Regions from separate parts of the Streptomyces sp. NBC_00341 genome, predicted to be linked through region 2. Evidence: predicted binding sites of a transcription regulator. Region 2 holds the regulator's gene; the other holds the start of a gene.
What was found. Region 2 encodes HspR, which represses chaperone genes until heat shock. Its sites were predicted from a motif close to TTGAGNNNNNNNNNCTCAA; they were not measured.
Positions count from the first base shown of each region.

Region 1: a site for HspR is predicted at 4,961-4,979, ahead of lon (endopeptidase La). Genes of this name have one in related genera too.

Region 1 covers NZ_CP108002.1:6,115,856-6,131,428, forward strand. Annotated here, with positions in the region: gene OG892_RS27720 (multifunctional oxoglutarate decarboxylase/oxoglutarate dehydrogenase thiamine pyrophosphate-binding subunit/dihydrolipoyllysine-residue succinyltransferase subunit) at 1-179, opposite strand, end outside; gene OG892_RS27725 (HAMP domain-containing sensor histidine kinase) at 438-1,514, opposite strand; gene OG892_RS27730 (response regulator transcription factor) at 1,511-2,248, opposite strand; gene OG892_RS27735 (spermidine synthase) at 2,484-3,176, opposite strand; gene OG892_RS27740 (nucleotidyltransferase) at 3,352-4,170, opposite strand; gene OG892_RS27745 (isochorismatase family protein) at 4,220-4,804, opposite strand; gene lon (endopeptidase La) at 5,002-7,428, shown strand; gene OG892_RS27755 (polysaccharide deacetylase family protein) at 7,527-8,207, opposite strand; gene OG892_RS27760 (lysozyme) at 8,519-9,373, opposite strand; gene OG892_RS27765 (MarR family winged helix-turn-helix transcriptional regulator) at 9,598-10,095, shown strand; gene OG892_RS27770 (protein phosphatase 2C domain-containing protein) at 10,133-10,918, opposite strand; gene OG892_RS27775 (nitrate- and nitrite sensing domain-containing protein) at 11,282-14,314, shown strand; gene OG892_RS27780 (roadblock/LC7 domain-containing protein) at 14,311-14,790, shown strand; gene OG892_RS27785 (DUF742 domain-containing protein) at 14,787-15,203, shown strand; gene OG892_RS27790 (ATP/GTP-binding protein) at 15,184-15,573, shown strand, end outside.
Region 2 covers NZ_CP108002.1:4,086,299-4,101,871, reverse strand. Annotated here, with positions in the region: gene OG892_RS18450 (Yip1 family protein) at 1-654, opposite strand, end outside; gene OG892_RS18445 (FG-GAP repeat domain-containing protein) at 795-1,943, opposite strand; gene OG892_RS18440 ((Fe-S)-binding protein) at 2,095-4,362, opposite strand; gene OG892_RS18435 (sugar transferase) at 4,464-5,222, opposite strand; gene dnaK (molecular chaperone DnaK) at 5,580-7,439, shown strand; gene grpE (nucleotide exchange factor GrpE) at 7,436-8,095, shown strand; gene dnaJ (molecular chaperone DnaJ) at 8,219-9,415, shown strand; gene OG892_RS18415 (heat shock protein transcriptional repressor HspR) at 9,417-9,863, shown strand; gene OG892_RS18410 (helix-turn-helix transcriptional regulator) at 10,032-11,006, opposite strand; gene OG892_RS18405 (hypothetical protein) at 11,147-11,599, shown strand; gene OG892_RS18400 ((2Fe-2S)-binding protein) at 11,596-11,916, shown strand; gene OG892_RS18395 (pyridoxamine 5'-phosphate oxidase family protein) at 12,073-12,477, opposite strand; gene clpB (ATP-dependent chaperone ClpB) at 12,692-15,286, shown strand; gene OG892_RS18385 (YbjN domain-containing protein) at 15,428-15,573, shown strand, end outside.

The sequences.
Region 1 (15,573 bases), 2.0 Mb from region 2:
GGCTTGTAGTCGGCGAAGAAGTCCCACCAGGCGCGATCGACCGAATTGGGATCCTGGAGGTACTGCTGGTAGATCTCGTCGACGAGCCACTCATTGGGGCCGAAAGCAGCAGCCGGGTTCGAACCCGGGCTGGCTTGGTCGGTCGAGATGCTCGAGTTACTGGGGGACTGAGACGACACGGCGGCAACCGCCCTCTTCCGCTTCACAAAGGTGGTGGACAGCGGAAATCAAGGCTACGCCTCCCGGACCGTTCCATGCGGACCGGGCCGGTCTTCGTCGTGCAAGTCACATCGAAAGTCGGGTTTCGGCGCAGGAAATGGCGGGAAACAAGCCTGGTTCCGCATTGCTCCGGGTACGCGAGACCGCAGTTACGGCCCCTTGGACCGTACCCCTTGAACAGAACACGCAGAACGTGCCCTTCCGCTTCGAACCCTATGTCAACCTCGCGGTTGATGGATCCCCGGAAGGGTGACGCGGATGCGGCATCCGCGAGCTGATTCGGCCACACCGATCCGTCCGCCGTGCAGATCCACCGCCCAGCGGGCGATCGCCAGGCCGAGCCCGGTGCCGCCGTCGCTGCCCGGACCGTGCGGGGACGTCACGTCGCCCCGGTTGAAACGCTCGAAGACCCGGTGCCGCTCGGACTCCGGGATGCCGGGGCCCTCGTCCAGGACCTCCAGATGCAGTGACTCGGGCTGACCGCCGCGCCGGGCGCGCACCGTCACCCGGCCGTGCGGCGGGCTGTGCTTCACCGCGTTGTCGATCAGGTTCGCCACCACCTGGTGCAGCCGCTCCGCGTCCGCGTGCGCGGTCAGCTCGGGCGGCGACACGTCCAGATGGAGATGGACGTCCTTACGGGTGGAGTTCCCGGAGCCGGAGGACAGCCGGCGGTGGCCGGTGGCCAGGTTCGCCTCCTTCAGCACCCCCGACAGATACGGCCACACCTCGAAACGGCGGGCCTTCAGCGTGACGACGCCGTTGTCCAGCCGGGACAGGTCCAGCAGCGTCTCCACCAGCCTGCCGAGCCGCTCGGTCTGCTTGAGGGCGGTGCGCATGGTCTCCGGATCGGGCGAGGACACCCCGTCCACGACGTTCTCCAGCACGGCTCTCAGCGCCGCGATGGGGGTGCGCAGCTCGTGTGAGACATTCGCCACCAGCTCCTTGCGGTGCCGGTCCACGGCCGCCAGATCGTCCGCCATCAGGTTGATCGTCTGGGCCAGATCGCCCAGCTCGTCACGCCGGTCGGCGCCGCTCACCCGTCTGGTGTAGTCGCCGTGCGAGATCGACCGGGCCACGGCCCGCATCTCGTCCAGCGGCGCGGTCAGCCCGTGCGCCACGAACTGGGTGATCAGCAGGGTCGCGATGACCGAGAACACCGTGATGAACCGCAGCTCGGTACGGGTGCGCAGGGCGACCATCAGCAGCCCGGTCGTGATGAAGACCGAGACCACGACGAGAGTGCCCAGCTTGGCCTTGATCGAGAACGGCCGCAGCCCCGGTCCGGGCACGGTCATGGCGCGGGGGTCTCCAGGGCGTAGCCGACACCGTGCACGGTACGGATGCGCTCCGCGCCGATCTTCCGGCGCAGCGCCTTGATGTGGCTGTCGACGGTCCTGGTGCCGGAGGCGTCCGCCCAGTCCCAGACCTCGGCCAGCAGCTGCTCCCGGGACAGCACCGCGCGCGGCGTGTTGGCCAGGCAGACCAGCAGGTCGAACTCGGTCGGCGTCAGATGGACGTCGTCCGCCCGCACCCGCACCCGGCGCTGCGCGTGGTCGATCTCCAGCTCACCGAGGCGCAGTATGCCGCTGCGCGGCGTCACAGCGGCCAGCGCGGCCCGCTCGACGCGGCGCAGCAGGACGTGCACCCGGGCCGCCAGCTCACGCATGGAGAACGGCTTGGTCATGTAGTCGTCGGCGCCGACCCCGAGCCCGACGAGCATGTCGGTCTCGTCGTCCCTGGCGGTCAGCATCAGCACCGGCACCGGGCGCTGGGCCTGCACCCGGCGGCAGACCTCCAGCCCGTCGAAACCGGGCAGCATGATGTCGAGCACCATCAGATCCGGCTGCCAGGCCTCGGCCGCGTCCACGGCCGCGGGGCCGTCGAGCGCGGTCTGCACCAGGAAGCCCTCGGCCCGCAGCCGGGCGGAAATGGCATCGACGATCGTCGCGTCGTCCTCGACCACCAGAACCCGGCGCTGCGCGCCAGGGGTGGCCGCGACACCGTTGTGGGTGGTGTGTGTCTGTTCCATCGCCCCGCCCCTGCCCGTTCTCGCGGGGGTCATTCCCCCGGACGCACGGTTATCGCTTGTGAATTTCGCGGGAGATCCCGTTATCGGTCAGCAGCGTAAAGGCAGCGGACGGTTCCCGGCTACGCAGGGTGCAAGGGTGCGGGGGCGCGCCACCCGCGCGAAGGAGGCGGAGTGTCGCTCTTGTGACGCTTGGCCCCCGGGCGTCCCGGGGGCCCGGATACCCGGCGGGGGAATCTCAGTCGGCGCGAATTGCGAGATGGACCACGTCGGGCACACCTCGGGCAACGCCCACCTCTTCGGTCCGAACCCCATGGAATCCGGCATCGCGCAGGGCTTCCTCGAACTCCGCGGACGGCTGCGCCGACCACACCGCGAGCACTCCGCCGGGCGTGAGGCACCGGAGGCAGTCGGCCAGACCGGCGGGGGAGTAGAGGTTTCCGTTGTCCTCCGTGACCGTCCAGTCCGGCCCGTTGTCGATGTCCAGACACAGCGCGTCGTAACGTTCCGTAGTGGTACGGAGATGGGTGACGAGATCCGCCGTCAGGATCGCGGCCCGCGGATCGGCCAGCGCCTCTCCCGAGATCCCGGCCAGCGGCCCGCCCAGATGCCAGTCCACGATGGCCTGTTCCCGCTCCACCACCGCGATCCGCCCCCAGCGCGGCTCCGCGGCGGCCCGCGCGAGCGAGAACCCGACGCCGAGGCCGCCGATGAGCACGGCCGGGGCCGGCCGGTCCGCGGGCAGCGCGGCCAGGGCGGCGTCGATCAGCAGCCGCTCGGAGCGCCCGTCCGAGGTGTCCATCAGGAAGCACCCGTTGGCGATGATCTCGAAGTCGTCGCCCCGCCTGCGCAGGACGACCTCCCCGTACGGTCCCTCGCGGCGGTCGAGGGTGACGGGGGCGAGGGCGTCGGGGCCGTAGGTGTGGTGCATGGCGCGGGTCTCCGGTGGCTCGGTCGGCGGGTGCGGGCACCGCCGTTCGGTGTCGGGCCCATCCTGGCCCGCGCGGCGGTGCCGGGGCCAGCGGGTTGCCCGAGGCGCGGTGTCCGGGCGGGTGGGGTGCCCGAGCGGGCAGGGGCCGGTACGGTCCGGTCGCCGCCCGGCCGGTTCAGGGGCGCGGTGCCTTCTCGCCGTGCGCCGCGATGTGTTCGGCCGCCAGCCACGGGGCGAGGTCGTCGACGAGCATCGACAGGACGGCCGGGTCGGCGGTGGGGGCGTGGCCCGTGCGGGCGGCCAGCCGTATCTGTTCGGCCCGCTCGGGCAGGTGCGGGTAGTAGCGGGCGAAGAGTTCGGCGCACTCGGTCAGGTCACTGGTCCAGCCGCCCCACCTGGGCATCACCAGCGTGAAGCCGGTCCGCACGATCCGGCGGGCGACGCGGCGGCTCATGGCGCGGCGTTCGGAGTCCGTCGCGGACCCGGCCGCCCGCTCGTGCCAGCGCGGCAGCAGCAGGCACAGGTCGCCGTTGGTCTCCCGGGCGAGCAGCGAGGACGGGCGGTAGCGCGGCAGCCGCCCGGCGAGGTCGTCGCCGAGCAGCGGGGTGCACAGGCAGGCGATGAAGAAGCCCGCGTCATGGCGTTCGAGGTCGCTGAGCACGGTGTCCCTGCCGGACAGCAGGATGCCGACGCCGTCGATCTCCTCGAACGACGCGTCGAGTCCGGCCTCGACGGCGTCGGCGTCGGCGCGGTCCGCCTCGGTGGGTTCGGCGCGCAGGACCAGTTGCAGATCCAGGTCGGAGACGCCGGGAACGGCCGTGCCGCGCGGAATGCTGCCGTAGATGTAGGCACTGTCCAGCCGGTCGGGGCCGAAGACCTCGGAGATCCGGGAACGGGCAGCCGCCACGACCGGCGCGAACCGCTCCGGCACCCGGCTCAGCGAGCCCTCGCGGGCGATGGTGCCGTCCGGTTCCAGCCCTCTGTCTTCGTTCATAGAGGCACTCTGCCCTGTCGCCGATCCCACGCCGAACGCTTTTCGCGGCTCAGTGCGGAGGGGACGGCGGGGCGGCGAACGTCACGTCCGCGGCCGGCACGGTGACCTCGGCGTCGCCGCTGATCGCCCACGCCGCGACCCGGGACACCACGGCGGCCGGGACGGCGGCGCTGATGCCGGGGGCGGCCGGGATGTCCTGCGTCGCGTGGGCGTCGTACGGCAGGACGACCCGGTGGCCGAGGGCCAGGGCGGTACGGGCGGTGGCCTGGACGCACATCTCCGACATCACCCCGCACACCGCGAGCGACCGGGCCCCGGCACCGCTCAGCAGCTCTCCCAGCCGGGTGCCCGCGAAGCCGTCGTCCCTGGTCTTGCGGATCACCACCTCCCCGGGACCGGCCTCGACGGGCAGGTGGAGCGCCCAGCCCGGGGTGTGCGGCTCGTCGCCGGAGCCGGGCGCGCCGTCGTTCTGGAGGTGCACGACCAGCGCGCCGCCGCGCCGGGCCCGGTCGATCAGGTCCGCCACCCGCTCCAGGAGTCCGGCCGCGCCGGGCACCGCCCGTTCGCCCGTCACCCCCGCCTTCTGGACGTCCACGACCAGCAGGGCCTGCGCGGGGCGCGCGAAATCGTTCATGGCGTCATCCTGTCCGGCGCGGCCCACGCCTTCCACGGGATTACGCGGGATTTCGCGGGCCCTTCTCCGTGTTGCACGAGGGGCACACGGAGGCGGTCGTCCTGCTGATCGCTCACAGCGAACACATCCCCGGGAACATTGAGCGGCTCAGGAGCATTGAGTCTGCATAGCTCAACTTGACTGCCGAAGGGGAGATCATGGCTACTGAGTCCAATGCGGTCACACCGCTCACCCTGCCTGTGCTGCCGCTCGACGACGAGGTCGTGCTGCCCGGAATGGTGGTGCCTCTGGACCTGTCCGACACCGACGTACGCGCCGCTGTGGAGTCCGCCCAGGCCGTCGACCGCGAGGGCGGCGGCAAGCCCGAGGTGCTGCTCGTCCCGCGCATCGACGGCACCTACACCGGCATCGGTGTCATCGGCACCGTCGAACAGGTCGGACGGCTCTCCGACGGAGACCTCGGCGCGCTCATCAGGGGCCGCGGCCGGGTACGGATCGGCGCCGGTACCGGCGGACCGGGTTCCGCGCTCTGGGTGGAGGGCACTCGGGTCGACGCGTCGGCCCCGGACCCCCTTCCCGGCGCCGTCGCCGAGCTGGCCAAGGAGTACAAGGCGCTCGCCACCAGCTGGCTGAAGCAGCGCGGCGCCTGGCAGGTCGTGGACCGGGTCCAGCAGATCGAGGACATCTCCACCCTCGCCGACAACTCCGGATACTCCCCCTTCCTCACCACCGCCCAGAAGGTGCGGCTGCTGGAGACCGCGGACCCGGTCGCCAGGCTGAAGCTCGCCATCCAGTGGCTCGGTGAACACCTCGCGGAGCAGGACGTCGCGGAGTCCATCGCCAAGGACGTCCAGGAGGGCGTCGACAAGCAGCAGCGCGAGTTCCTGCTGCGGCGCCAGCTCGACGCCGTCCGCAAGGAGCTCTCCGAACTCAACGGCGACTCCGGATCCGGCGACGAGTCCGACGACTACCGGGCCCGCGTCGAGGCCGCAGACCTTCCCGGGCACGTCCGCGAGGCCGCGCTCAAGGAGGTCGACAAGCTGGAACGCTCCTCCGACCAGAGCCCCGAGGGCTCCTGGATCAGGACCTGGCTCGACACCGTCCTCGAACTGCCGTGGAACGAGCGGACCGAGGACGCCTACGACATCAAGGGCGCCCAGGAGATCCTGGACGCCGAGCACGCGGGCCTCCAGGACGTGAAGGAGCGCATCACCGAGTACCTCGCGGTGCGCAAGCGGCGCGCGGACCGCGGTCTCGGCGTCGTCGGCGGGCGGCGTGGGGGTGCGGTGCTGGCCCTGGTCGGACCTCCCGGAGTCGGAAAGACCTCGCTGGGTGAATCCGTCGCGCACGCCATGGGCCGCGAGTTCGTCCGCGTCGCGCTCGGCGGCGTCCGGGACGAGGCCGAGATCCGCGGCCACCGGCGCACCTACGTCGGCGCGCTCCCCGGCCGTATCGTCCGCGCCATCAAGGAGGCCGGTTCGATGAACCCGGTCGTCCTGCTCGACGAGATCGACAAGGTCGGCTCCGACTACCGGGGCGACCCGGCCGCAGCCCTCCTCGAAGTGCTCGACCCGGCCCAGAACCACACCTTCCGCGACCACTACCTGGAGGTCGAACTCGACCTCAGCGACGTCGTCTTCCTGGCCACCGCCAACGTCCTGGAAGCGATCCCGGAAGCCCTGCTCGACCGGATGGAGCTGGTCAGGCTCGACGGCTACACAGAGGACGAGAAGGTCGTCATCGCCCGCGACCACCTGCTCCCGCGCCAGCTGGAGCGGGCCGGCCTGGAGCCGGACGAGGTCACCCTCGACGAGTCCGCCCTGCGCAAGCTGGCCGGCGAGTACACCCGCGAGGCCGGCGTCCGGAACCTGGAGCGCTCCGTGGCCCGGCTGCTGCGCAAGGTCGCGGCCCAGCACGAGCTGGGCGACCGGGAGCTGCCGTTCACGGTGACCGATGAGCACCTGCGCGGCCTCATCGGCCGGCCGCACCACGTCCCCGAGTCCGCCCAGGACCCGGCCGAGCGCCGCACCGCGGTGCCGGGCGTGGCCACCGGGCTCGCGGTGACCGGCGCCGGCGGTGACGTCCTCTTCGTCGAGGCCTCGCTCGCCGACCCGGAGACCGGTGCGTCCGGACTGACCCTCACCGGCCAGCTCGGTGACGTCATGAAGGAGTCCGCGCAGATCGCGCTGAGCTTCCTGCGCTCGCACGGGGCGGAGCTGGAGCTGCCGGTCGCGGACCTCAAGGACCGGGGCGTGCACATCCACTTCCCGGCGGGCGCGGTCCCCAAGGACGGCCCGAGCGCGGGCATCACCCTGACGACCGCGCTGGCCTCGCTGCTCTCCGGACGCCTCGTCCGCACCGATGTGGCGATGACCGGTGAGGTGTCGCTGACCGGACGGGTGCTGCCGATCGGCGGTCTGAAGCAGAAGCTGCTCGCCGCCCACCGCGCAGGCATCACCACCGTGGTGATCCCGCAGCGCAACGAGGCCGACCTGGACGACGTCCCCGCCGAGGTGCTGGACACCCTGGAGGTCCATCCCGTCACCGACGTCCGCCAGGTCCTGGAGATCGCCCTCGCCCCGGCCTCGGCCCTGGCGGAGCGGAGGATTCCGGCCGCGGCGTAGGTGCCATGTCGTGACGGGCGTGGCAGCACGTACCCGGCCGGTACGGACGGCCCGTCGCCCCCTCGTGGGGAGGCGGGCCGTTTCGCGTACGCGAGGTCCTACGGGCGGTAGATCGTGCCCGGGACCGGCTCGGCGGGCGCCATCAGCTGGGGGACCGTCACGAAGGTGTAGCCCTGCTTCTTCAGCGCGTGGATGATGCCCGGCACCGCGGGAACCGAGCCCTTGTAGATGTCGTGCAGCAGGATGATGCCGTCCTTGCTCGCCTGGTCGAGTATCCGCTTCTTGATCAGCGCGGAGTCGGTCGTCGAGTAGTCCTTGGCGGTGGCGCTCCACAGGATCTGGGAGAGCCCCAGGTCCTTGCTTATGTTGGAGACGGTGTCGTCGGTGCGGCCCTGCGGCGGGCGCATCAGCCTCGGCTTCTTGCCGGTGATCGCCGCTATCGCGTTCTGGGTCTTCTCCAGCTCGGCGCGTATCTGGGCGGGCTTCTTGTCCGTCAGGATCTCGTGCGACCAGGTGTGGTTGGCCACCTCGTGCCCCTCGGCCTGGATCCGGCGGACCGTGTCGGGGTGCTTCTTCACATGGTTCTTGCCCAGCAGGAAGAAGGTCGCGTGGACCTTCTCCTTCTTGAGGATGTCCAGCAGGTGGGGGGTGTCCTCGGCCGGGCCCGCGTCGAACGTCAGGGCTATGCACTTGGCCTTGCGGCAGTCCACCGGGCCGAAAGAGCCCTTGGAGTCCGAGGCGGCGTCGGCGCGTGCGGATCCGGGGGCGGTGGTCTCCATCGAGCAGCCGCTGAGCGTGAGGGTGAGGGCCGTCACAAGGGTGACGGCCAACCCCGTACCGATCGACTTCGTCCTACTGCGCAAGGCGGGTCACTCCTTCTTGGCTGAATGTCCTGGCTGAATGGCGCACTCGGCGTGCGCCCGGAGGGACTATACACACCGCGTATACATGCCATGTATAGCGGGGTGCTCGCCTTCGCCTGAGGCTGAATGCCTGGTCAGGAGCGTGGAACGGGAAGAACCCGGCGACGGGGTGCGTCACCGGGTTCTTCTGCGGGGAGGGTGCGCCGGGCGGCTGCCGGCGGGGTGGCTCAGCCGTTGGCCAGTGCCTGTACGCGGTCGAGGGCGCCGTTGAAGTGGCTGTGGTCGCCCACGGTGGGGCCGGTCGAGGTGTACTGCCACATCGTGTAGAAGCCCCAGCCGGCCGGGAGTGCGCCGACCGTGGTGTTGTAGCGGGCCACCCAGAGCGGGTTGGTGGTGCCGAAGCCGGCGTTGTTGCCCGTGCAGGTCTGCCACCAGCTCGTCGCGGTGTAGATGACCGCGTCGCGTCCGGTGCGCGCCTTGTAGGTGTTCACGAAGTCGCGGATCCAGGAGACCATCGCGGCCGGGGTCTTGCCGTAGCACTGGTCGCCGTACGGATTCCACTCGATGTCGAGTGCGCCCGGCAGTGTCCTGCCGTCCTTGGACCAGCCGCCGCCGTGGTCGACGAAGTGGTTGGCCTGGACGGCACCGCTCGTGGTGTCCGGGGTGGCGAAGTGGTACGAGCCGCGGATCATCCCCACGTTGTACGAACCGTTGTACTGCTGGGTGAAGTCCTCGTTCGTGTAGTACGTGCCCTCGGTCGCCTTCACGTACGCCCACTTGACGCCGCTGCTCCAGAGGGCGGCCCAGTTCACGGCGTTCTGGTGGCCGCTGACGTCCACGCCCTCCGTCTGCACGGCACGGGTGTCGGCCGGCAGTCCGCCCCGGCCGTCGTGGGCGACGACGCCCATGCCCATGGTGGCCGAGCCCCGGGCGGGCTTCGTGGGGTCCCCGGTGGCCGGGTTGCCCGCGGCGCCCGCGGCGCCGGGCAGGGTGATGAGGAGGGAGAGTGCTGCGAGCAGAGTTCCCGCGGCCGCGATGCGTGAGCGGCGGGCGGTCTTCGAGCCGGATCTGTGCACGGGCATTGCGTGCCTCCGAGGCCTCAGTGGGGGGATCTGCTGACTCGGGGACCGGCGGGCGCACCCCCGAAGGCACGTCATGGTGTGAACATGCCATACATGACGCTACGCACGTAGACCCGCGTCGCGGAAGAGGGCCAGGGCGGTGCCGTTGGTCTACTCCTGCGAAATACTGGCGGAGCTGCGGCGATGACCAGCGGTGAAAGAAACTTTCAGCGGCAGGAAAGCTCATGAGGGGTGTTGACGTGCACGGGAGCGAAAGAGGGAGTGAACCCGGCGCAGCCGGGGCTAGTGGTGTGGACCACGAATTCCTTGCCCTGGAGCTGGAATTGGCGGTGTTCCTGCGCCGTGCGCGGGCGAATTCCGGCGAGATGGCGCGGGAGGTGCACCCGGAGCTGGAGGCCGCCGCCTACGGGCTCTTCGTGCGCCTGGAGTCGGCGGGCCGGCAGCGGGCCACGGATCTCGCCTCGTACTTCGGGGTCGGGAAGGCCACCATGAGCCGTCAACTGCGCGCCCTCGAAGGTCTCGGACTGGTGGCGCGCGAGCCCGATCCGGCCGACGGGCGGGCCTTCCTCGTCCGCCTCACCGACGAGGGCCTCGAACGCTTCCGGCACGTCCGTGACGCCCGCCGGGACCGCTACGTGAGCAAGCTCGCGGACTGGGACCGGGCCGAGGTCGCGGAACTGGCCCGGTTGCTGCACCACTTGAACGCCCGCGCGGAGGACTGACCGGGACGGTTGCCGGGGCGCGTCGCCGCGCACCGGCTCACAGCTCCGTGTAGAGCGCCGTCGCGTCGTCGTGGGTCTTGGCGCGCCGCAGCCGGATACGGTCCGTGTCCGCGTCCTCCAGGGCCCGGACCCGGTCGATCAGCCCCTGGGGCCCCTCCTTGCGCAGCACCCCGAGGCAGTCCGTCCAGTCGCCCTCGCCGAACATCTCCGTCCAGCGGCTCGCGCCGTCCGTCATCGCGGCCAGGGCCCGCACCTCGGCGCGGGGCGTACGCCCCGTCACCGCGCGCTGCGCCACGGCCGGATCGGCGGCGGCGGTGAAGAAGCCGCCCTCCTTGTTCCGGGCCCGCGCGTCGGTGATCGCCTCCGAGGCGAGCGAGGTGGCCGGCAGCCGGTCGAGCCGGTCGTCCAGCAGGGCGCGCACGGTTCCGTCGGGCGATTCGAGGAGCAGCACGGAATCGGACAGGACCAGGTGTTCGATGGCCGTCTCGTCCCAACGCACCATGACGACGGTTGCCTGCGGTGTGCGCACGTGAGAAAGGTCACACAGGGAACGGTGCGCGTCCGCGGTGCGCCGGATGGACGCGGCCAGGATCTCCCGCAGGGTCAGATCTCGCCGCGAACCCGACAGTTCGACCAGTGCGCCGCCCAGCCGTGCGGTGAACCACGGGACCGAGTGCACACAACCGTCGTCCCCCTGCGGCGGGGTGACCCCGTCGAGCAGCACCAGCCCCCCGCCCTGGCCGGAAGCGGGGAGGACGGTGGCGGCCCAGTCCTCGTTCGAGCGCCCGGGAATGCCGGCGGTGGTGGCGAGCTCCATACGCATACGGTCAGTCTGCACGACGCCTTCACGAGGCGTGCACGGAGCCGGGCCGGCTCGTACCAGCAGGTCAGGCGGGCGGCTGGAGCGGAGGTAATCACTCCGCCAGGTGTGCGGGCGGGCATCCTGCCAAAGCCCGCCCGGAAGTTCCAGCCGGACGGCCAGGTGTACCCACGGGGCCCCGTGGGGAGAGTTGTTCGTCAACTCTTGAGTGTTGTTCACTCGTTCGAGTGGCGGAGCGGTTGATGCGCGCCCCCCTCTCAAAAGCACTGGAATGGTCAGAAGCCGTACCAGGAGGCGGGGCGCTCGTTCAAGTGGCCGTGCGTCACCTCTGCTTCAAGGGCGGACGAGTCAAGATTGCGAGCACCGGTGCAGAAGAAGCGGCCTCGGAGCAAGGGCAGCAAGAACAGCGGTTCCGAGGTGGCGTCTTCGGCGCCGGCCGAAGGCGGGCGCACCGTGCGCGTACGCAGTCGGCTGGTCGCGGGAGTCGCGGTCGTCGGGATCACCGTCATAGCCGCGGGGGCTCCGGCCGCCCTCAGCGCCTCCTCAGAGCTGAACGACTCGCAGCGGTTGGTCACCCTCGCCGAGCTGAACCAGCAGGCCATCGCGCTGGCGCACTCCCTCGCGGACGAGCGCGACGAGGTCACCGCGTACATCGCCGCCGGCCGGGAGGGAAAGCCCGGTCAGGGCGGCGCCACCGGGAGCCGGAGCGCCCGCGTCGACCAGCAGGTCGACGAGATCCGCGACGCGGCCCCCGAAGTCCTGCGCCGCGACCTCTCCACCATCCCCTCGCTGCGCCGCGACGCCGTCAGCGGCAAGGGTTCGGCGCTGGAGGCCCACCAGTCGTACTCCGAGGTCATCGCCAAGCTCCACGGCCTCGCGGACGAGCTCGCGGAGAAGACCCCGCCGCGCGCCGCCGGAGCGGGCCGCGCCCCGCTCGCCCTCGGCCAGGCCACCGAGCACGCCTCGGCCACCCGCGGGCTGCTGCTCGCCGCGCTCGCCGTCCCCCGCAAGGAGCCGGTGACACAGACCGACCCCTTCACCGGGCTGCCCGTCCAGACCCAGGACGAGGGCGCCACCAAGGACGACCGCACCCGGGACGAGCTGAGCGCCGCCGCCCAGCAGGCCCGGGTCGGCGAGCTGTCCTCGCTCGCCGACTTCGACCAGGCGGCCGGCGCCACCGCCCGCGACAAGCTCGCGTCCACCGTCACCGGCCCCGAGGTCAACAACGCGGAGAAGTACCTCGCGGAGCTCACCGACCGCCCCGAGCTCTCCGACGCCGACCAGAAGGTCAGCAGCAAGAAGACCGGAGCGGCGCTCTCCGCCCGGATCGACCGGATGCGCAGCGTCGAGTCCGCGCTCGGCACCGCCCAGGTGCAGCGGCTGGAGCAGCTGCGCGACGACGACGTCACCGCGCTCGAACTGCGGATCGCGCTGCTCGGCGGCTGCTTCCTGATCGCCGTCGGCGTCTCCACCGCCGTGGCCCGCACCCTCACCCAGCCGCTCGCCGTGCTGCGGATCGGTGCCGCCCGCCTCGCGACGGAACCCGACACCGCGGAACCGGTCCGCTACACCGGCCGCAACGACGAGTTCGCCCAGGTCGTCCGGTCCATCAACGCCCTGCACGGCAGGCTGCACGGACTGCTCCACGACTTCAACGGGCGGTTCGGGAAGCTGGAGAGCGAACGCGCCGAGCTGATCGCGGGCCGCGAGGCGCTCACCATCCAGCGCGCCGAACTCCAGGTCCACACGGCCGACCTGACCGCCCAGCTGGAGAAGCTGAAGAACACCGTCCACCACACCTTCGTCAACCTCTCGCTGCGCAACCTCGGCCTCGTCGAGCGCCAGCTCGGGGTCGTCGAGTCGATGGAGGAGCGCGAGCAGGACCCGGACCGGCTCGCCACCCTCTTCAAGCTCGACCACATGGCCACGGTCATGCGCCGCCACAGCGAGAACATGCTGGTCCTCGCGGGCGCCGAGCACGGACACGCCCACCCGGGCCCGATTCCGCTGGTCGACGTGGCGCGCGCGGCGGTCAGCGAGATCGAGCGGTACGAGCGGGTCACCATCCAGTCCCTGCCGCCGCACGCCCAGATCGCCGGATTCGCCGCCGACGACCTCAGCCACCTGGTCGCGGAACTCCTGGAGAACGCCACCTCCTTCTCGCCGCCCGACTCCAAGGTCCAGCTCTCCGGCTGGCTGCTGGAGACCGGCGAGGTCATGCTCTCCGTGCAGGACGAGGGCATCGGCATGTCGTCCGTACGGATGGGCGAGCTCAACACCCGGCTGGCCGACCCGTCGCTCTTCGAGGCGGGCGAACAGAACGCGGACGGCGCCGGTCTCGGCCTCCAGGTGACCTCGCTGCTGGCCGCGCGCCACGCCGTGCGGGTCCAGCTGCGCGAGCAGAAGGGCAACGGGGTGACGGCGGTCGTCGTCCTGCCCACCGCCCTGCTGCCGAAGGCACCGCCCGCCGCCACCCCGCCGCCGGTCACCGCGCCCGGCGACGCACCGACGCTGAACCTGCCGGGCTCGGTGGCGGAGGCCAACTCCAACGCACTGCCGAGCCGCACACCGGCACTCTCGGCCGACCCGCTGATCGCGGCGGCCGAACAGACGATCGCCGAGTCCGAGGCCGGAACCCAGCCGCAGCCCGAGGCCGGAACCCAGCCGCAGCCCGAGGCCGCACCGGCACCCCAGCCCGAACCCGAGTCCGCACCGGCAACAGAGCCCACGTCCGCAACAGAGCCCGCGTCCGCACCGGAATCCGCGCCCGAGCCGCCCTCGGCGCGTCCGGAGAGCGACTCCGAGACCACGATGCAGGTCCGGCTTCCCCGGGTGCCCGAGTTCGACGACGTACCCGAGTTCACCCACGCGCCCGCCTTCGGCGAAGGACCCGAGCCCACGCTCGCGTCCGGCCCCTACGCCATCGGCCCCGACACCCACGAGCGCGCCGCCGACGAGGGCCCGCAGCCGGAGCCCGGCCCGGCGCCCACCCCGGCGCCTGCCCCGGCCCCGCCCGCCCCGGCCCCCGCGCCCGTCGCCGCCCCGGCGGCCGACACCGTGCCCGGTCCGCGCCACCCGGAGCCCGACCGCGCCGCGGCCCGGGTCACGGAGAAGGGGCTGCCCAAGCGCACCCCCAAGGTCGTCGCGCCGGCCGCCGCCCCCGCCGCGGACCGCACGGGCAGCGTGGACAAGGACGCCCTGCGCCGCCGGCTGGGCGGCTTCCACCAGGGCGCGAAGGACGGCCGCAGGGACGTCGAGGCGGAGATCGCCGAGTCCACCACGCCGGGGACGGCCGTTCCGGCCGCGCGCACCGCACGTACAGGCCAAACTGAGGCGGCCGACCGTACCGACGGTCGAACCGACGAGACGGGGGACACAGTCGAGGAGGCACGCAGTTGACTGCGCCCAGCACATTCGGCCTGAGTACCGAGGCCCGGAACCTTCAGTGGTTGCTGAGCAATCTGGTGGAGGAGGTGCCAGGGGTCCACTCGGTCACCGTCGTCTCGTCGGACGGCCTGATGCTGCTCTCCTCCGACCCCGGCCACCAGGCCGCCCGGATCACAGGCAAGCAGGACGGCCCCCGGGGCTCCAGCGCCGACCTGGCGACCATCGTCTCCGGGATCGGCAGCCTCACCGTCGGCGCCGCGAAGCTGATGGAGGGCGGCGGTGTCAAGCAGACGATGGTCGCCATGGAGGAGGGCAGCGTCTTCGTCATGTCGATCAGCGACGGCTCGCTGCTCGGCGTGCACGCCACCCCCGACTGCGACATGAGCGTCATCGCCTACCACATGGCGCTCTTCGTCGGCCGAGCCGGCCACGTACTCACCCCCGAACTCCGCAGTGAGCTGCGCAAATCGATGGAGAGCGCCCAGTGACCCCCGCCGCCGCCGAACCCGCCCGCAGGCTCCCCGTCCGGGGGGCGGACAAACGCCCCGCCCGGGTCCGCCCGTACTCGCTCACCGGCGGCCGCACCCGGTTCGGCCACGTCCTGCTCGTCGAGACGTTCGTGGCCGCGCTCGAAGCCCCGCACGAGCGGCGTGAACTGACGAACGGCAACCTTGCCTCGCGCGTCATGCCGGAGCTCCAGGCCATCGTCGAGCTCTGCCGCCGGATGCGTACCGTCGCGGAGATCTCCGCACTGCTGAAGATGCCGCTCGGCGTGGTCCGGGTACTGCTCAGCGACTTGGCCGACCAGGGAAAGATCCGCGTGTACGGGACCGGGCACGGCACCGGCCAGCCCGACCGCGCACTGCTCGAAAGGGTGCTCAATGGACTCCGTCGTCTCTGACGTCTCCGAGTCGCAGCTGTTCGCCCCGCGTCAGCCGGGGCCCGGGGACCAGGCGGAAGAAGGCCTGCAGGACTGGCAGCTGGACCACACCAGGGCCCCGGTCGCCACGAAGATAGTGGTCGCGGGCGGCTTCGGCGTCGGCAAGACCACCTTCGTGGGCGCGGTCTCCGAGATCACCCCGCTGAAGACCGAAGCGATGATGACCCAGGCCAGCGAGGAGACCGACGACCTCAGCGCCACGCCCGACAAGGTCACCACGACCGTCGCCATGGACTTCGGCCGCCTCACGCTCGGCGACGACCTCGTGCTGTACGTCTTCGGCACCCCGGGCCAGCAGCGCTTCTGGTTCATGTGGGACGACCTGGTGCGC
Region 2 (15,573 bases):
GCCGGTGATGATGACGTAGGGGATGGCGTTGCCGACCGGGGCGTTGATCGCGTCGTCGCGGGCCTGGTCGAAGCCGAAGAGCGCCAGCAGGCCGTAGAGGAACGTGACGATGAGCGCCGGGCCCCAGACGGGGTAGTCGCGCATCTGCCAGAACGTCGGGGCGGGGCGCGTCACGATGCCGGTCAGCAGCTGCTTCCAGTGCAGGCGCGGGCCCGACGGCTGGACGGGGGCCTGACCGGCGCGGTAGGTGTTCCCGTCGCCGTAGGGGTCCTCGTTGATGCTGAAGGCCTGCGTGTGACCCGGGTTGTTCGCGTACGGGTCGCCACCCTGCTGCGGGTGCGGCTGGGGGTACGGATCGGCGAAGTACTCCGGCTCGTCCGGTCCACTGCCCTGGTACCCGCCACTGCCCTGGTACCCGCCACTGCCCTGGTAGCCGCCACCGGCCTGGTGGCCGCCGTTGTTCTGGCCGCCTCCGTTGTAGCCGCCCTGGTAGCCACCGCCGTTGTGCGGGGTGCCGTTTCCTCCCGTCGGCGGCCATTGCTGCTGTCCGTACGGCGGCGGTGCCTGATTGCCGTACGGCTGCTGCCGCGGTTGCTGCTGCGCTTGCTGCGGGGTGCGGTTGTCCCGGCCGCGTCCGATCCTGAATCCAGCCACGTAATCGAACGTACCTGGTCCGCCCGGGGTCGGTGGGAGGGGCGGGGGAACTGGACCGCCTTTGAGGCTCAGCTGTGACATCCCCTAAGGGAACCCCGGGGGGTTGTCCACAGGGACCCGGCAGGTCGCGCGCGGCATGGTCAGCCCGCGTTGAACAGCGCGCTGGTGAACGTGATCAGTGGGCGGTCCGGGGTGGCCGCCGGGTACAGGGCGATCAGGTCGGCCGTCTCGCCGCGGTGGGTGCGCACCACCGTGTCCGGCTTCCGGTCGCCGTCGAAGTCCGCGTAGCGCATGAGCAGGGTCGTTTCCGCGCGGGACGGGGCGCCGGCCCCCGGGCTCCCGCGCAGGGGCGCCGCCGGGAGCTTTCCGGCCGGGGCCCCGAAGCGGTACGCGCCGCCCGGCCGGCCCGGTCCGCCGGGGCTGCCGAGCAGCAGCGCGCCCTTGGCGGCCGTACCCGGCTCGTGGGGGCGGGCGGCGTACACCAGGTCGTCGTAGCCGTCCCCGTTCACGTCCGCCCGGGGCTCGGGCGCGGACAGCGCGGGGCCGGCCCCCGGGATGGTGCCCCCGGCCTTGTGCGGGCGGCCGTCGCGGGTGAAGGGGCCGCGCAGGAAGCTGAGCCGGCCCGCGCTCGCCGTCACGGCCAGATCGGGCTTCCCGTCCCCGTCGAAGTCGCCGCAGACCGGGTGATCTGGCCACTCGTTGCCGAAGCGGGCCCGGTCCGGGATGCGGAGCGCGACCGCCTTGCCGGTGAGGCCCGCGGGGGAGCCGAAGAGGATCTGCAGCGGTACGGGCGGGCGCCCGATGCCGTTGTACGGGGGGTCGGTGGCCACGACCAGGTCGGTGAAGCCGTCCCGGTCCAGGTCGCAGGAGGCCTCCGCGTCGAACGCCGAGGGGAGGGTGTCGCCGATCTTGGCGGCGTTCGCGTGCGCGCTCAGCAACTGGCGTACCGACGGGTCCAGGCCGCGGGAGGCGGCGCCGTACACGATGCCGATGCCCGCGTCGTCGCCGTGGGCGTCGGCCGCGGGCTTCACCAGGTGGTTGAGGACGAGGTCGCGGTGGCCGTCGCCGTTGAAGTCGTCGGGGGTGTGGCTGCCGGTGCCGCGCGGGACCGGGTGGCGCTGCGCACCGGCGAGCCCGGACAGCGCGGTGGGCGGGGCGTCGCCGTTCTTGCCCGGTCCGGAGGAGCCGGAGGAGCCGGAGGGGTCCGGGGAGCCGCAGGCCGCCAGCAGGAGGGCGCAGGCGCAGCCGGCCGCGGCGGTGGCCGTCGCCCTCGCGATTCGTATCCGCACTGGAGTAGCCCGCCCGCCCTCGTTCGTTCCGTGTACCTCGATGCCACGCCGGCCGCCCCACATGATGCGTCACCGGGGCGGAAAAGCAGAAGCGGCCGGTCCTGCCCCCGAGGCAGGTCCGGCCGCTTCCGCACCGCGGTGGCGGTACCGGTTACTTCACCGGTTCCGGCTCCGGCGCGTCCGCCGTTTCCGGCTCGCCCGCCGGGTCGGCCGGGGTCTTGACGGAGTCGAGCAGCAGCTGCGAGACGTCGACCACCTGGATCGACTCCTTCGCCGTGCCGTCGTTCTTCTTGCCGTTGACCGAGTCGGTCAGCATGACCAGGCAGAACGGGCAGGCCGTGGAGACGATGTCCGGGTTGAGGGAGAGGGCCTCGTCGACGCGCTCGTTGTTGACGCGCTTGCCGATCCGCTCCTCCATCCACATCCGGGCACCACCGGCGCCGCAGCAGAAGCCGCGCTCCTTGTGGCGGTGCATCTCCTCGTTCCGCAGACCCGGGACCTTCGCGATGATCTCGCGCGGGGGCGTGTAGATCTTGTTGTGACGGCCCAGGTAGCAGGGGTCGTGGTACGTGATCAGACCCTCGACCGGCGTCACCGGGATCAGCTTGCCCTCGTCCACCAGGTGCTGGAGCAGCTGCGTGTGGTGGATGACCTCGTACTCGCCGCCGAGCTGCGGGTACTCGTTCGCGATGGTGTTGAAGCAGTGCGGGCAGGTCGCGACGATCTTCTTCGTCGCCTTGGCCTTCTTCGTCGAGTCGTCCTCGTCATCCTCGCCGAAGGCCATGTTCAGCATCGCCACGTTCTCCTGGCCGAGCTGCTGGAACAGCGGTTCGTTGCCCAGGCGGCGGGCCGAGTCGCCCGTGCACTTCTCGTCGCCGCCCATGATCGCGAACTTGACGCCCGCGATGTGCAGCAGCTCCGCGAAGGCCTTCGTGGTCTTCTTGGCGCGGTCCTCCAGGGCTCCGGCGCAGCCGACCCAGTAGAGGTAGTCGACCTCGGTGAGGTCCTCGACGTCCTTGCCGACGATCGGGACCTCGAAGTCGACCTCCTTGGTCCACTCGACGCGCTGCTTCTTGGCGAGCCCCCAGGGGTTGCCCTTCTTCTCCAGGTTCTTGAGCATCGTGCCCGCCTCGGACGGGAACGCGGACTCGATCATCACCTGGTAGCGGCGCATGTCGACGATGTGGTCGATGTGCTCGATGTCGACCGGGCACTGCTCCACGCACGCACCGCAGGTGGTGCAGGACCAGAGGACGTCCGGGTCGATGACGCCGTTCTCCTCGACCGTGCCGATCAGCGGGCGCTCGGCCTCGGCGAGGGCGGCCGCGGGGACGTCCTTGAGCTGCTCCTCGGTGGCCTTCTCGTTGCCCTCCATGTCCTTGCCGCCACCGGCCAGCAGGTACGGGGCCTTGGCGTGCGCGTGGTCGCGCAGGGACATGATCAGGAGCTTGGGGGAGAGCGGCTTGCCGGTGTTCCAGGCGGGGCACTGCGACTGGCAGCGGCCGCACTCCGTGCACGTGGAGAAGTCGAGGATGCCCTTCCAGGAGAACTGCTCGACCTGGGAGACACCGAAGGTGTCGTCCTCGCCGGGGTCCTCCCAGTCGATCGGCTTGCCGCCCGACGTCATCGGCTGCAGCGCGCCGAGCGCGACCCCGCCGTCGGCGTCGCGCTTGAACCAGATGTTCGGGAAGGCGAGGAAGCGGTGCCAGGCGACACCCATGTTGGTGTTGAGCGCGACCGTGATCATCCAGATCAGCGAGACGCCGATCTTGATCATCGCGGTGAGGTAGATGAGGTTCTGCAGCGTGCCGAGCGCGAGTCCCTTGAAGGCGAGGACCAGCGGGTACGAGACGAAGTACGCGGCCTCGTAGCCGCCGACGTGGTGGATCGCACCCTCAAGGCCGCGCAGGGTCAGGATCGCCAGGCCGATGACGAGGATGACGTACTCGACGAAGTACGCCTGCCAGGCCTTCGAGCCCGCGAACCGCGACTTGCGGCCGGCCCGGGAGGGCAGGTTCAGCAGCCGGATGGCGATCAGCACGAGAATGCCGACCGTCGTCATCAGGCCGATGAACTCGATGTACAGCTCGAACGGCAGCCATTCACCGATGATCGGCAGGACCCAGTCCGCCTTGAAGAGCTGTCCGTACGCCTGGAGCAGCGTCGGTGGCAGCGTCAGGAAGCCGATGGCGACGAACCAGTGCGCGAAGCCGACGATCCCCCACCGGTTCATCCGGGTGTGGCCGAGGAACTCCTTGGCCAGGGTGATCGTGCGCTGTTTCGGGTTGTCCGTGCGACTGCCGGCCGGGACCGGCTGTCCGAGCGTGACGAACCGGTAGATCTGCGCGACGGCTCGGGCGATGAGCGCAACGCCGACCACGGTCAGCACCAGCGACACGATGATCGCGGCGAGTTGCATTGGGGGCTCCTCGGGCCTGCGAGGGTGGGTTCCAGCACCTACTGGCACGTACTGGGGATTACTAAGCAGTAACTTAATCAGTCTGTGCTGACACTATCCACTTATTCCGCCACGCTGTAGTTGGGCAGGCGGTGATCTGTGTCGCTCAGGCATGCCTGGCCGCGCCGGACGAGTCCGCCGAGCGCCCGGCGCAGCGGACTGTGTACGGCCTCGGCCAGGATCGCCAGGTCCAGGGCGGTCCTCCGGTGCTCGGCGTAGTGCTGGTCGAGGAGGTCCGCCTCGTCCCACGGCATCGTCGAGCGGCGGCGTACCTGCGCCAGGCCGGTCAGTCCGGGCTTCAGTTCGCGCCGCCAGTCTCTCGCACCGGCGGCCGTGCCCCGTTCGTCGCCCGGTGCCAGCGGTTCGGGGCCGACCAGGGAGAGCTCGCCCCGTACGACGTGCGGCAGCCGGGAGAGCACGTCGAGCCGCAGCCGCCGGGTGCGCAGTGACCGCAGTACGAAGGGCCTGCCCGCCGGTCCGGTGCGCGGGGAGCGGTCCAGTACGCCGCCGGGGCGCCGCCGCACGGCGAGGGCGAGGGCGGCCGCCGCGAGGGCGGGGGCGGCCAGCAGCAGGAGGGCCGAGCCGAGAAGCAGGTCCAGGGTGCGTTTGGTGGTGGGGCGCGGCGGGGTGAGGGCTCTCAGGCGGGCGAGAGCTGTGCGGGTGCGCGCCGCGCGGGGCGGTCGCGGTGGCTGCCAGGGGCGCCGCGCCGGGCCCGGCCGCTGACTCCACCCCTGCCGCTGTCCCCGCGTCTGCCGCGGTCCCCGCACCCGCCGTCGGCTGCGCCCCGGCACCTGCCGTCGTCTCGGCCTCTGCGTCTGCATCGTTCACACCTGCCTGGTGTCGCTGTCCGGTATCGGATGCCTGGGGTGATCGGGTGCCGGTTTTGTGCGGCTCACGGCATTTTGTGACAGAACGATCCCATGGCGCGATGATGGTGGGGGGTGTGTGGCCCACGAGGCGGGCAGGTGTCGCCGGGGAGCGGTTCGGATTCGTCCCATGCGGCACGTATGCGACGTGTGCCTGATGTGTGTCCGCCGTCACGAAGGCGGACAATTCGCTGGTGGCGCGAGGTGCGTGCACGATAGTTGAGTCGCCTCGACTCAGGTCTGTTGACTCCGAGGGCGATGTCATGCATCCTTGAGCCAGATCCACTCAAGTAGTCAGTTGGAGGAATTGAAATGGCACGTGCGGTCGGCATCGACCTGGGCACGACTAACTCCGTCGTCAGCGTTCTCGAAGGCGGCGAGCCCACCGTCATCACCAACGCCGAAGGCGCCAGGACCACGCCGTCCGTCGTCGCCTTCGCGAAGAACGGCGAGGTTCTGGTCGGCGAGGTCGCCAAGCGCCAGGCAGTGACGAACGTCGACAGGACCATCCGCTCCGTCAAGCGCCACATGGGCACTGACTGGAAGATCGACCTGGACGGCAAGAGCTTCAACCCGCAGCAGATGAGCGCCTTCATCCTGCAGAAGCTGAAGCGTGACGCCGAGTCGTACCTGGGCGAGAAGGTCGCCGACGCGGTGATCACCGTTCCGGCGTACTTCAACGACTCCGAGCGTCAGGCGACGAAGGAGGCCGGCGAGATCGCGGGCCTGAACGTCCTGCGCATCGTCAACGAGCCGACGGCCGCCGCGCTGGCGTACGGGCTCGACAAGGACGACCAGACGATCCTCGTCTTCGACCTCGGCGGCGGCACCTTCGACGTGTCGCTCCTGGAGATCGGTGACGGCGTCGTCGAGGTGAAGGCCACCAACGGTGACAACAACCTCGGTGGTGACGACTGGGACCAGCGCGTCGTCGACTACCTGGTGAAGCAGTTCGCCAACGGGCACGGCGTGGACCTGTCCAAGGACAAGATGGCTCTCCAGCGTCTCCGCGAGGCCGCGGAGAAGGCGAAGATCGAGCTGTCGTCCTCGACGGAGACCACGATCAACCTGCCGTACATCACGGCGTCGGCCGAGGGCCCGCTGCACCTGGACGAGAAGCTCACGCGCTCGCAGTTCCAGCAGCTCACCGCGGACCTCCTGGACCGCTGCAAGAACCCGTTCCACAACGTCATCAAGGACGCGGGCATCCAGCTCTCCGAGATCGACCACGTCGTTCTCGTCGGTGGCTCGACCCGTATGCCGGCCGTCGCCGAGCTCGTCAAGGAGCTCACGGGCGGCCAGGACGCCAACAAGGGTGTGAACCCGGACGAGGTCGTCGCCATCGGCGCCTCGCTCCAGGCCGGTGTCCTCAAGGGTGAGGTCAAGGACGTCCTGCTCCTCGACGTGACCCCGCTGTCCCTCGGTATCGAGACCAAGGGAGGGATCATGACGAAGCTCATCGAGCGCAACACCACGATCCCGACCAAGCGCTCCGAGATCTTCACGACGGCCGAGGACAACCAGCCGTCCGTGCAGATCCAGGTCTACCAGGGCGAGCGCGAGATCGCGGCGTACAACAAGAAGCTCGGAATGTTCGAGCTGACCGGTCTGCCGCCGGCCCCGCGTGGCGTGCCGCAGATCGAGGTCGCGTTCGACATCGACGCCAACGGCATCATGCACGTCGCTGCCAAGGACCTCGGCACCGGCAAGGAGCAGAAGATGACCGTCACCGGTGGCTCCTCGCTGCCGAAGGACGAGGTCAACCGGATGCGTGAAGAGGCCGAGCAGTACGCGGACGAGGACCACCGCCGCCGCGAGGCCGCCGAATCGCGCAACCAGGGCGAGCAGCTCGTCTACCAGACGGAGAAGTTCCTCAAGGACAACGAGGACAAGGTCCCCGGCGACGTGAAGACGGAGGTGGAGGAGGCCCTCACCGAGCTGAAGGAGAAGCTCAAGGGTGAGGACACCGCCGAGATCCGTACCGCCACCGAGAAGGTCGCGGCCGTCTCCCAGAAGCTGGGCCAGGCGATGTACGCCAACGCCCAGGCCGAGGGCGGCCCGCAGGCCGACGGCCAGCCGGGTGCCGAGCAGGCCCAGGCCGACGGCCAGGACGATGTCGTCGACGCCGAGATCGTCGACGACGAGAAGGACACCAAGGGCGGTGCGGCGTGACCGAGGAGACTCCGGGCTTCGAGGAGAAGCCCGACGTCCCCTCCGGCGCCACCTCTGAAGACGCCGGGACGGAGGCCGCCACCCCCTCTTCCGAGGAGGCGGCGGCCCCCGCCGGGGACGCGAACGAGACAGCCGGTCTGACGGCACAGCTGGACCAGGTCCGCACCGCGCTCTCCGAGCGCACCGCAGACCTCCAGCGGCTCCAGGCCGAGTACCAGAACTACCGCCGCCGCGTGGAGCGGGACCGGGTCACGGTCAAGGAGATCGCGGTCGCGGGTCTCCTGTCCGAGCTGCTGCCCGTGCTCGACGACGTCGGCCGGGCCCGGGAGCACGGCGAGCTGCTGGGCGGGTTCAAGTCGGTGGCCGAATCGCTGGAGACGGTCGTCGCCAAGCTCGGCCTGCAGCAGTTCGGCAAGGAGGGCGAGCCCTTCGACCCGACGATCCACGAGGCCCTGATGCACTCGTACGCGCCGGACGTCACCGAGACGACCTGCGTGGCGATCCTGCAGCCCGGGTACCGGATCGGCGAGCGCACCATCCGTCCCGCACGGGTGGCGGTGGCCGAACCCCAGCCGGGGGCGACGCCCGCGGCCGCGAAGGACACGAAAGAAGAGCAGGCAGCCGACGAGGAGAGCGGTGGCGGCGAGGAGGTCTGACATTCCGTCCGACCACCTGGCAGCACACCGCCCGGCCACCGGGCCTCGCGCACGGATCACGCCGCACACCGGCCCGATCCGTACGCGGGGCCCCGGGCCGGTCGTCCGGAAGGAGGGACGTCGATGAGTACGAAGGACTTCGTCGAGAAGGACTACTACAAGGTTCTCGGCGTCCCGAAGGACGCCACGGACGCCGAGATCAAGAAGGCGTACCGGAAGCTCGCCCGCGAGTTCCACCCGGACGCCAACAAGGGTGACAACAAGGCGGAGGAGCGCTTCAAGGAGATCTCCGAGGCCAACGACATCCTCGGTGACACCAAGAAGCGCAAGGAGTACGACGAGGCCCGCGCCCTCTTCGGCAACGGCGGCTTCCGCCCCGGACCCGGCAGCGGCGGCGGCAACTTCAACTTCGACCTGGGCGACCTCTTCGGAGGCACCCCGGGCGGCGGCGGCCAGGGCGGCGGAGCCGGCGGCTTCGGCGGCGGTGGCGGCGGGCTGGGCGACGTGTTCGGCGGCCTCTTCAACCGGGGCGGCGGCGCTGGCACCCGGGTGCAGCCGCGCCGCGGCCAGGACATCGAGTCCGAGGTGACGCTCAGTTTCACCGAGGCGGTCGACGGGGCCACGGTCCCGCTGCGGATGTCCAGCCAGGCGCCCTGCAAGGCGTGCTCCGGCACCGGCGACAAGAACGGCACCCCCAGGGTCTGCCCGACCTGCGTCGGCACCGGACAGGTCTCGCGCGGCACCGGCGGCGGGTTCTCGCTCACCGATCCCTGCGTGGACTGCAAGGGCCGGGGCCTCATCGCCCAGGACCCCTGCGACGTCTGCAAGGGCAGCGGCCGGGCGAAGTCGTCCCGCACCATGCAGGTGCGGATCCCGGCGGGCGTCTCCGACGGCCAGCGGATCCGGCTGCGCGGCAAGGGCAGTCCGGGCGAGCGCGGCGGACCGGCCGGTGACCTCTACGTCATCGTCCACGTCGACGCCCACCCGGTCTTCGGCCGCAAGGGCGACAACCTCACGGTCACGGTGCCCGTCACCTTCACGGAGGCGGCGCTCGGCGGCGAGGTGAAGGTGCCCACCCTCGGCGGCCCCCCGGTCACCCTGAAGCTCCCGGCCGGCACGCCCAACGGGCGCACCATGCGCGCCCGGGGCAAGGGCGCGGTGCGCAAGGACGGCAGCCGCGGCGACCTGCTGGTCACCGTGGAGGTGGTGGTCCCCAAGGACCTGGGCACGGACGCCCGGGACGCCCTGGAGGCCTATCGCAAGGCCACCGCGGACCAGGACCCGCGGGCGGAGCTGTTCCAGGCAGCGAAGGGAGCTTGAGATGGACGGCCGCCGACGTAATCCGTACCAGCTGACCGACGAGTCCCCGGTGTACGTGATCTCGATCGCGGCCCAGCTCTCGGGACTCCATCCCCAGACGCTGCGCCAGTACGACCGCCTCGGCCTGGTCTCTCCCGACCGCACGGCCGGGCGCGGCAGGCGCTACTCGGCCCGCGACATCGAGCTGCTGCGCACCGTGCAGCAGCTGTCGCAGGACGAGGGCATCAACCTGGCCGGCATCAAGCGCATCATCGAGCTGGAGAACCAGGTCGCCGCGCTCCAGCAGCGGATCGCCGAGCTCTCGGCGGCCGTGGACGGCGCGGACGCGGCGCTCCAGCAGCGCGAGGCCCAGGTGCACGCCTCCTACCGGCGCGATCTGGTGCCGTACCAGGACGTGCAGCACACCAGCGCACTGGTGGTCTGGCGGCCCAAGCGGCCCAAGGACTGAGCGGGTCCGATTCGCCGACGGCGGAGCCCGTCCCCCCGGTCGATCCGGGGGGACGGGCTCCGCCGTCGTTCCGGTTCGATGGCGGTCCGGGCAGGATGACGGTGGCGGCAGCGTGGTTCGCGGTCCACCGTGGATGTCGTGGGGGAGCCGGAAACCGGTGCCGGCCGGTCAGGAGTCCTGATCGAGGATTCCTGACTGGGCGATCAGGTAGCCGAGCTGGGCGCGGCTCGTGCTTCCCAGCACAGCGGACAGCTTGGCGACATGGGCGCGGCAGGTGCGGACGTTCATGCCGAGCCGACGGGCTATCGCCTCGTCGACGTGCCCCTCGATCAGCAGCGTGGCGATGGCGCGCTGGACGCCTGTGATGCCGTCGCGGGCCGGGTCGTACGGAGCCGCCTCGTCCAGCGGGACGGCTCGGCGCCAGAGTTGCTCGAAGACCTTCGTCAGGTAGGTGACCAGCCCGGGGTGCCGTAGTTCCAGGGCGACGGGCAGTTCGTCCTGGACCGGGATGAAGGCCACGGTGTCGTCGCAGATGATGAGGCGCTCGATGAGCTCCTCAAGCGTGCGGATCTCCATCCGGGCGCCCGCCATGAGGTCGACGTAGGCGAACGTGCGCTGGCTGTGCCTGACGGTGTGCTGGTAGAGAGTACGGACCCTGATGCCGGAATCTATGAGAGGTTTGCTGCGGATCAGGGCCTCGCTGAGGACTTCCTCGCTGCGTTTGCCCCCTGGCTGGACCGTCAGCACTTCCCTCCGGCTCTCGGCGATGGCAAGGTCAAGGGCTCCGTTGATCCGGTCAATGCCTTCCAGCACCGTGATCGCGTGCGTCGGCGCGGGGCTCTGGGCACTGATGGCCAGGAACGGTTCGAAGGCATCGGTCAGTTCGACGGACGTCCGCCTGCGATCCTGGATCTCGCGTTCCAGCGGGTGAAGACGCTGAGCCAGGGCGGCGGAAGGCGGAACCGGGCGAAGCCACGACGCGTCGTCCGGGTCGGGCAGCAGGAGCCCGAATTTGACGAGGCAGGGTGCGGTCCTGACCTCGGAGCGGGCCAGGCGACCCACGCTGAGCGCCGCCGCATACAGCCTGGCGCCCTCGGTGCACAGGTCAGTGACCGCATGAGTATGTGCCGGTTTCGTGTCCATTATAGGCAAAACTCCACCCCCCAGGGTCCTGAACATTCAGGAACATGATGCATCGCTCCTGTGGCATTGACGCGTCCGAATAAGCCATCGTCTCTTGAAGAGCGGGGGAGAGGATCCATCAAGTGAGGACGAAGCCGACTATGAACAAGAGAATGCTTCGCTCAGTGCTTGGCACTGCGTTCGCGGCTGCTGCACTGCTGCTCGTGACGCATGGCTCTACTCCGGACGTTGGATGGGGCAATGCGCAGGCAAGCGCTGCCGGCGACTCCTACCAGGGTGACGTCGGCTGGGGGTATGTGCAGCCCGCCGCTGTCGGCGGTGTTCACCAGGTCGATGTCGGCTGGGGCAACGTGCAGCCCGCTGCCGTCGGTGGTGTTCACCAGGTCGATGTCGGCTGGGGCAACGTGCAGCCCGCCGCCGTCGGCGCCGTCTACCAGGGTGACGTCGGCTGGGGCTATGTCCAGCCCGCTGCCGCCGGCCCTGCCAACCTGGGCGATGTCGGTTGGGGCTATGTCCAGCCCGCCGCTGCCGGTGACCTTCACCAGTCCGACGTGGGCTGGGGGAATTCCGTGGAGAACAGGGCAGACTTGTGACCACCCCGCCGGACGACCGGACCTTCAGGCGCGAAATGGCTACCGCCTACCGGTCAGGGTGGCATTTCATCGACCTCGTCACGGCACTCCCCCACCGTGGTGATTCGTTGATGGTCACTCTGTTCGGTGACCCGGTCATCGTCGCTCGTGAGGATGACGGGGAGGTTCGCGCCTACCGCTGTCTCCGCAAGCCGCGCGGGGCGCCGCAGCCGGTGCGCTGCGCCATTCGTTACGACATGATTTTTGTGAACCTCGCACAGCGTGACCACCAGCTGTTCGAGCCCGAAGCCATCTCCGCCACCCCCCGCAGTGCCTGAGCGATCCCCCGTCGTTCCACGTCGCTCAGACACTCCCCCACACAACGGCGTCACCGTGACCTGAACACGGTGACGCCGTTGTGCTGTGCTGTGCGCGTCCGGTGGGATGTCCGATGGGATGTCCGGTGGGACGTCCGGTGGACGGAAGTGCCCCGGTCAGCCGCGGCCGAGTGCCCGGTCCAGGGTGATCTCGATGGCGACGCGGTCCGGGTTGGGCTTCGGCGCGCGCCCGTAGCGGGCCGTCTTGCGGCGTACCGCGTCCTCGACCCTGTCCGGCTCCGTGCGCACCCTGGCGACGCCCTCCAGGGTCGCCCAGCGGCGCCCTTCCGCCTGGCAGACCGCGACGCGTGCGCCGTCCGGTCCCGCGGCCAGGATGTTGGCGACCTTGCGGCTGTGCCTGCCGGTGATGACGCGGGCGAGGCCGGCCTCGGGGTCGTACGTCACGCACACCGGGACCACGTGCGGGGTGCCGTCGGGGCGCAGGGTCGTGAGGGTGCATACATGGGGTTCGCGCCAGAAGGCCAGGTACTCGGGGCCGGGATCGCGTACGTCGACTGCCATGGGGTCAGCGTAGGCAGCCCGGCGACGCCCCGCGGTGGCGGGCGGGCCGCCCGGCCGGTTCACTCGGACATGAGGTGCGCGGCAGCGCGCAAGGGTGTGTGGCGGTGCGGGAGTGGCCCGGTTTTTGCCTTGAGTGGAATAGACTCAACTTTGTGCACGTTGATCGTGTCAGAATTGAGTACGGGCCAGTCTTCGCAAGGAGGAGAGAGCGCACGTGGACGCCGAGCTGACCAACAGGAGCCGGGACGCCATCAACGCGGCCACCAGCAGGGCCGTGAAGGACGGGCACCCCGATCTGACCCCGGGGCATCTGCTGCTGGCGCTGCTCGCGGGTGAGGACAACGAGAATCTCGTCGATCTGCTGGCCGCCGTCGATGCGGACCAGATCGCCGTTCGCACCGAGACGGAGCGGCTGCTGGCCGCACTGCCCAGCGTGACCGGGTCGACCGTCGCACCCCCGCAGCCCAACCGCGAGCTGCTCGCGGTGATCTCCGACGCGGCGCAGCGGGCCAAGGAGCTGGGCGACGACTACATCTCCACCGAGCACCTGCTGATCGGGATCGCGTCCAAGGGCGGCCGTGCCGGTGAGATCCTCGACGGACAGGGTGCCAGTGCGAAGAAGCTGCTGGACGCGTTCGAGAAGAGCAGGGGAGGGCGCCGGGTGACCACACCCGACCCGGAGGGCCAGTACAAGGCCCTGGAGAAATTCGGTACGGACTTCACCGCGGCCGCCCGCGAGGGCAAGCTCGACCCGGTCATCGGCCGGGACCAGGAGATCCGCCGCGTCGTCCAGGTGCTCTCGCGCCGCACCAAGAACAACCCGGTGCTCATCGGTGAGCCCGGCGTCGGCAAGACCGCCGTCGTCGAGGGGCTCGCCCAGCGCATCGTCAAGGGCGACGTCCCCGAGTCCCTCAAGAACAAGCGGCTCGTCTCGCTGGACCTCGGCGCGATGGTCGCGGGCGCGAAGTACCGCGGCGAGTTCGAGGAGCGGCTGAAGACCGTCCTCTCCGAGATCAAGGAGAGCGGCGGCCAGATCATCACGTTCATCGACGAGCTGCACACCGTCGTCGGCGCCGGTGCGGGCGGCGACTCCGCCATGGACGCGGGCAACATGCTCAAGCCCATGCTGGCCCGCGGCGAGCTGCGGATGGTCGGCGCCACCACGCTCGACGAGTACCGCGAGCGGATCGAGAAGGACCCGGCCCTGGAGCGCCGCTTCCAGCAGGTGCTGGTGGCGGAGCCGTCCGTCGAGGACACCATCGCGATCCTGCGCGGGCTCAAGGGCCGCTACGAGGCCCACCACAAGGTGCAGATCGCGGACTCCTCGCTGGTCGCGGCGGCGACCCTGTCCGACCGCTACATCACCTCGCGCTTCCTTCCCGACAAGGCGATCGACCTCGTCGACGAGGCGGCCTCCCGGCTGCGCATGGAGATCGACTCCTCGCCCGTCGAGATCGACGAACTCCAGCGTGCCGTCGACCGGTTGCACATGGAGGAGCTGGCCCTCAAGAACGAGGCGGACGCCGCGTCCAAGCAGCGCCTGGAGAAGCTCCGCCGCGACCTCGCCGACAAGGAGGAGGAGCTGCGCGGCCTCAACGCCCGCTGGGAGAAGGAGAAGCAGGGCCTCAACCGGGTCGGTGAGCTGAAGGAGCGCCTCGACGAGCTGCGCGGACAGGCCGAACGCGCGCAGCGCGACGGCGACTTCGACAGCGCGTCCAAGCTGCTGTACGGGGAGATCCCGGGTCTTGAGCGGGAGCTGGCCGAGGCCGCGGAGGCCGAGCAGGAGGCCGCGAAGGAGCCCAAGGAGACCCTGGTCAAGGAGGAGGTCGGCCCGGACGACATCGCCGATGTCGTCGGCGCCTGGACCGGCATCCCGGCCGGCCGGCTGCTGGAGGGCGAGACCCAGAAGCTGCTGCGCATGGAGGAGGAGCTGGGCAGGCGCCTCATCGGGCAGACGCAGGCCGTGCAGGCCGTCTCGGACGCGGTGCGCCGCACCCGGGCCGGAATCGCGGACCCCGACCGGCCCACCGGCTCCTTCCTCTTCCTCGGCCCGACCGGCGTCGGCAAGACGGAGCTGGCCAAGGCCCTCGCGGACTTCCTCTTCGACGACGAGCGGGCCATGGTCCGCATCGACATGAGCGAGTACAGCGAGAAGCACAGCGTGGCCCGGCTGGTCGGCGCCCCGCCCGGCTACGTCGGCTACGAGGAGGGCGGCCAGCTCACCGAGGCGGTCCGCCGCCGCCCGTACAGCGTCGTCCTGCTGGACGAGGTGGAGAAGGCCCACCCCGAGGTCTTCGACATCCTGCTCCAGGTCCTGGACGACGGGCGGCTCACCGACGGACAGGGCCGGACGGTGGATTTCCGCAACACCATCCTGATCCTGACGTCCAACCTCGGCAGCCAGTACCTGGTCGACCCGCTGACCAAGCCGGAGGAGAAGAAGAAGCAGGTCCTGGACGTCGTACGGGCCTCCTTCAAGCCGGAGTTCCTGAACCGGCTGGACGATCTGGTGGTCTTCTCCGCGCTGTCCGGCGACGAGCTGGCCCATATCGCGGGGCTCCAGATCGACCGCCTCGCCAAGCGGCTGGCCGACCGCCGGCTGACCCTCGACGTCACCCCGGCCGCCCTGGCCTGGCTGGCGGAGGAGGGCAACGACCCGGCCTACGGTGCCCGGCCGCTGCGCCGGCTCATCCAGACGGCGATCGGTGACCGGCTCGCGAAGAAGATCCTCTCGGGTGAGGTCACGGACGGCGACACGGTCCGGGTGGACCGGGACGGCGACGGTCTGGCCGTCGGCGCGGCGAACTGACCCGAGCACCCGCGAGGCGACCGGCGGCCCCGGTCCGCACCGGCTGGATATCAGCTTGTGGCGGATCGGGGCCGTTCCCGCTTGCCATGCCCCGCCCGGCATGCGAGAGGATGGCAGCCAACCGCACGAAGGGAAATTACGGTGAGCATCGATCCGTCCTCGATTCCTAACTTCGGGGGCCAGCCCGAACCGCAGGCGGCAGGACCGGAGGGCCCCGTCGTCCCTGACCAGGACCTCGTCAAGCAGCTCCTGGAGCAGATGGAGCTGAAGTACGTCCTCGACGACGA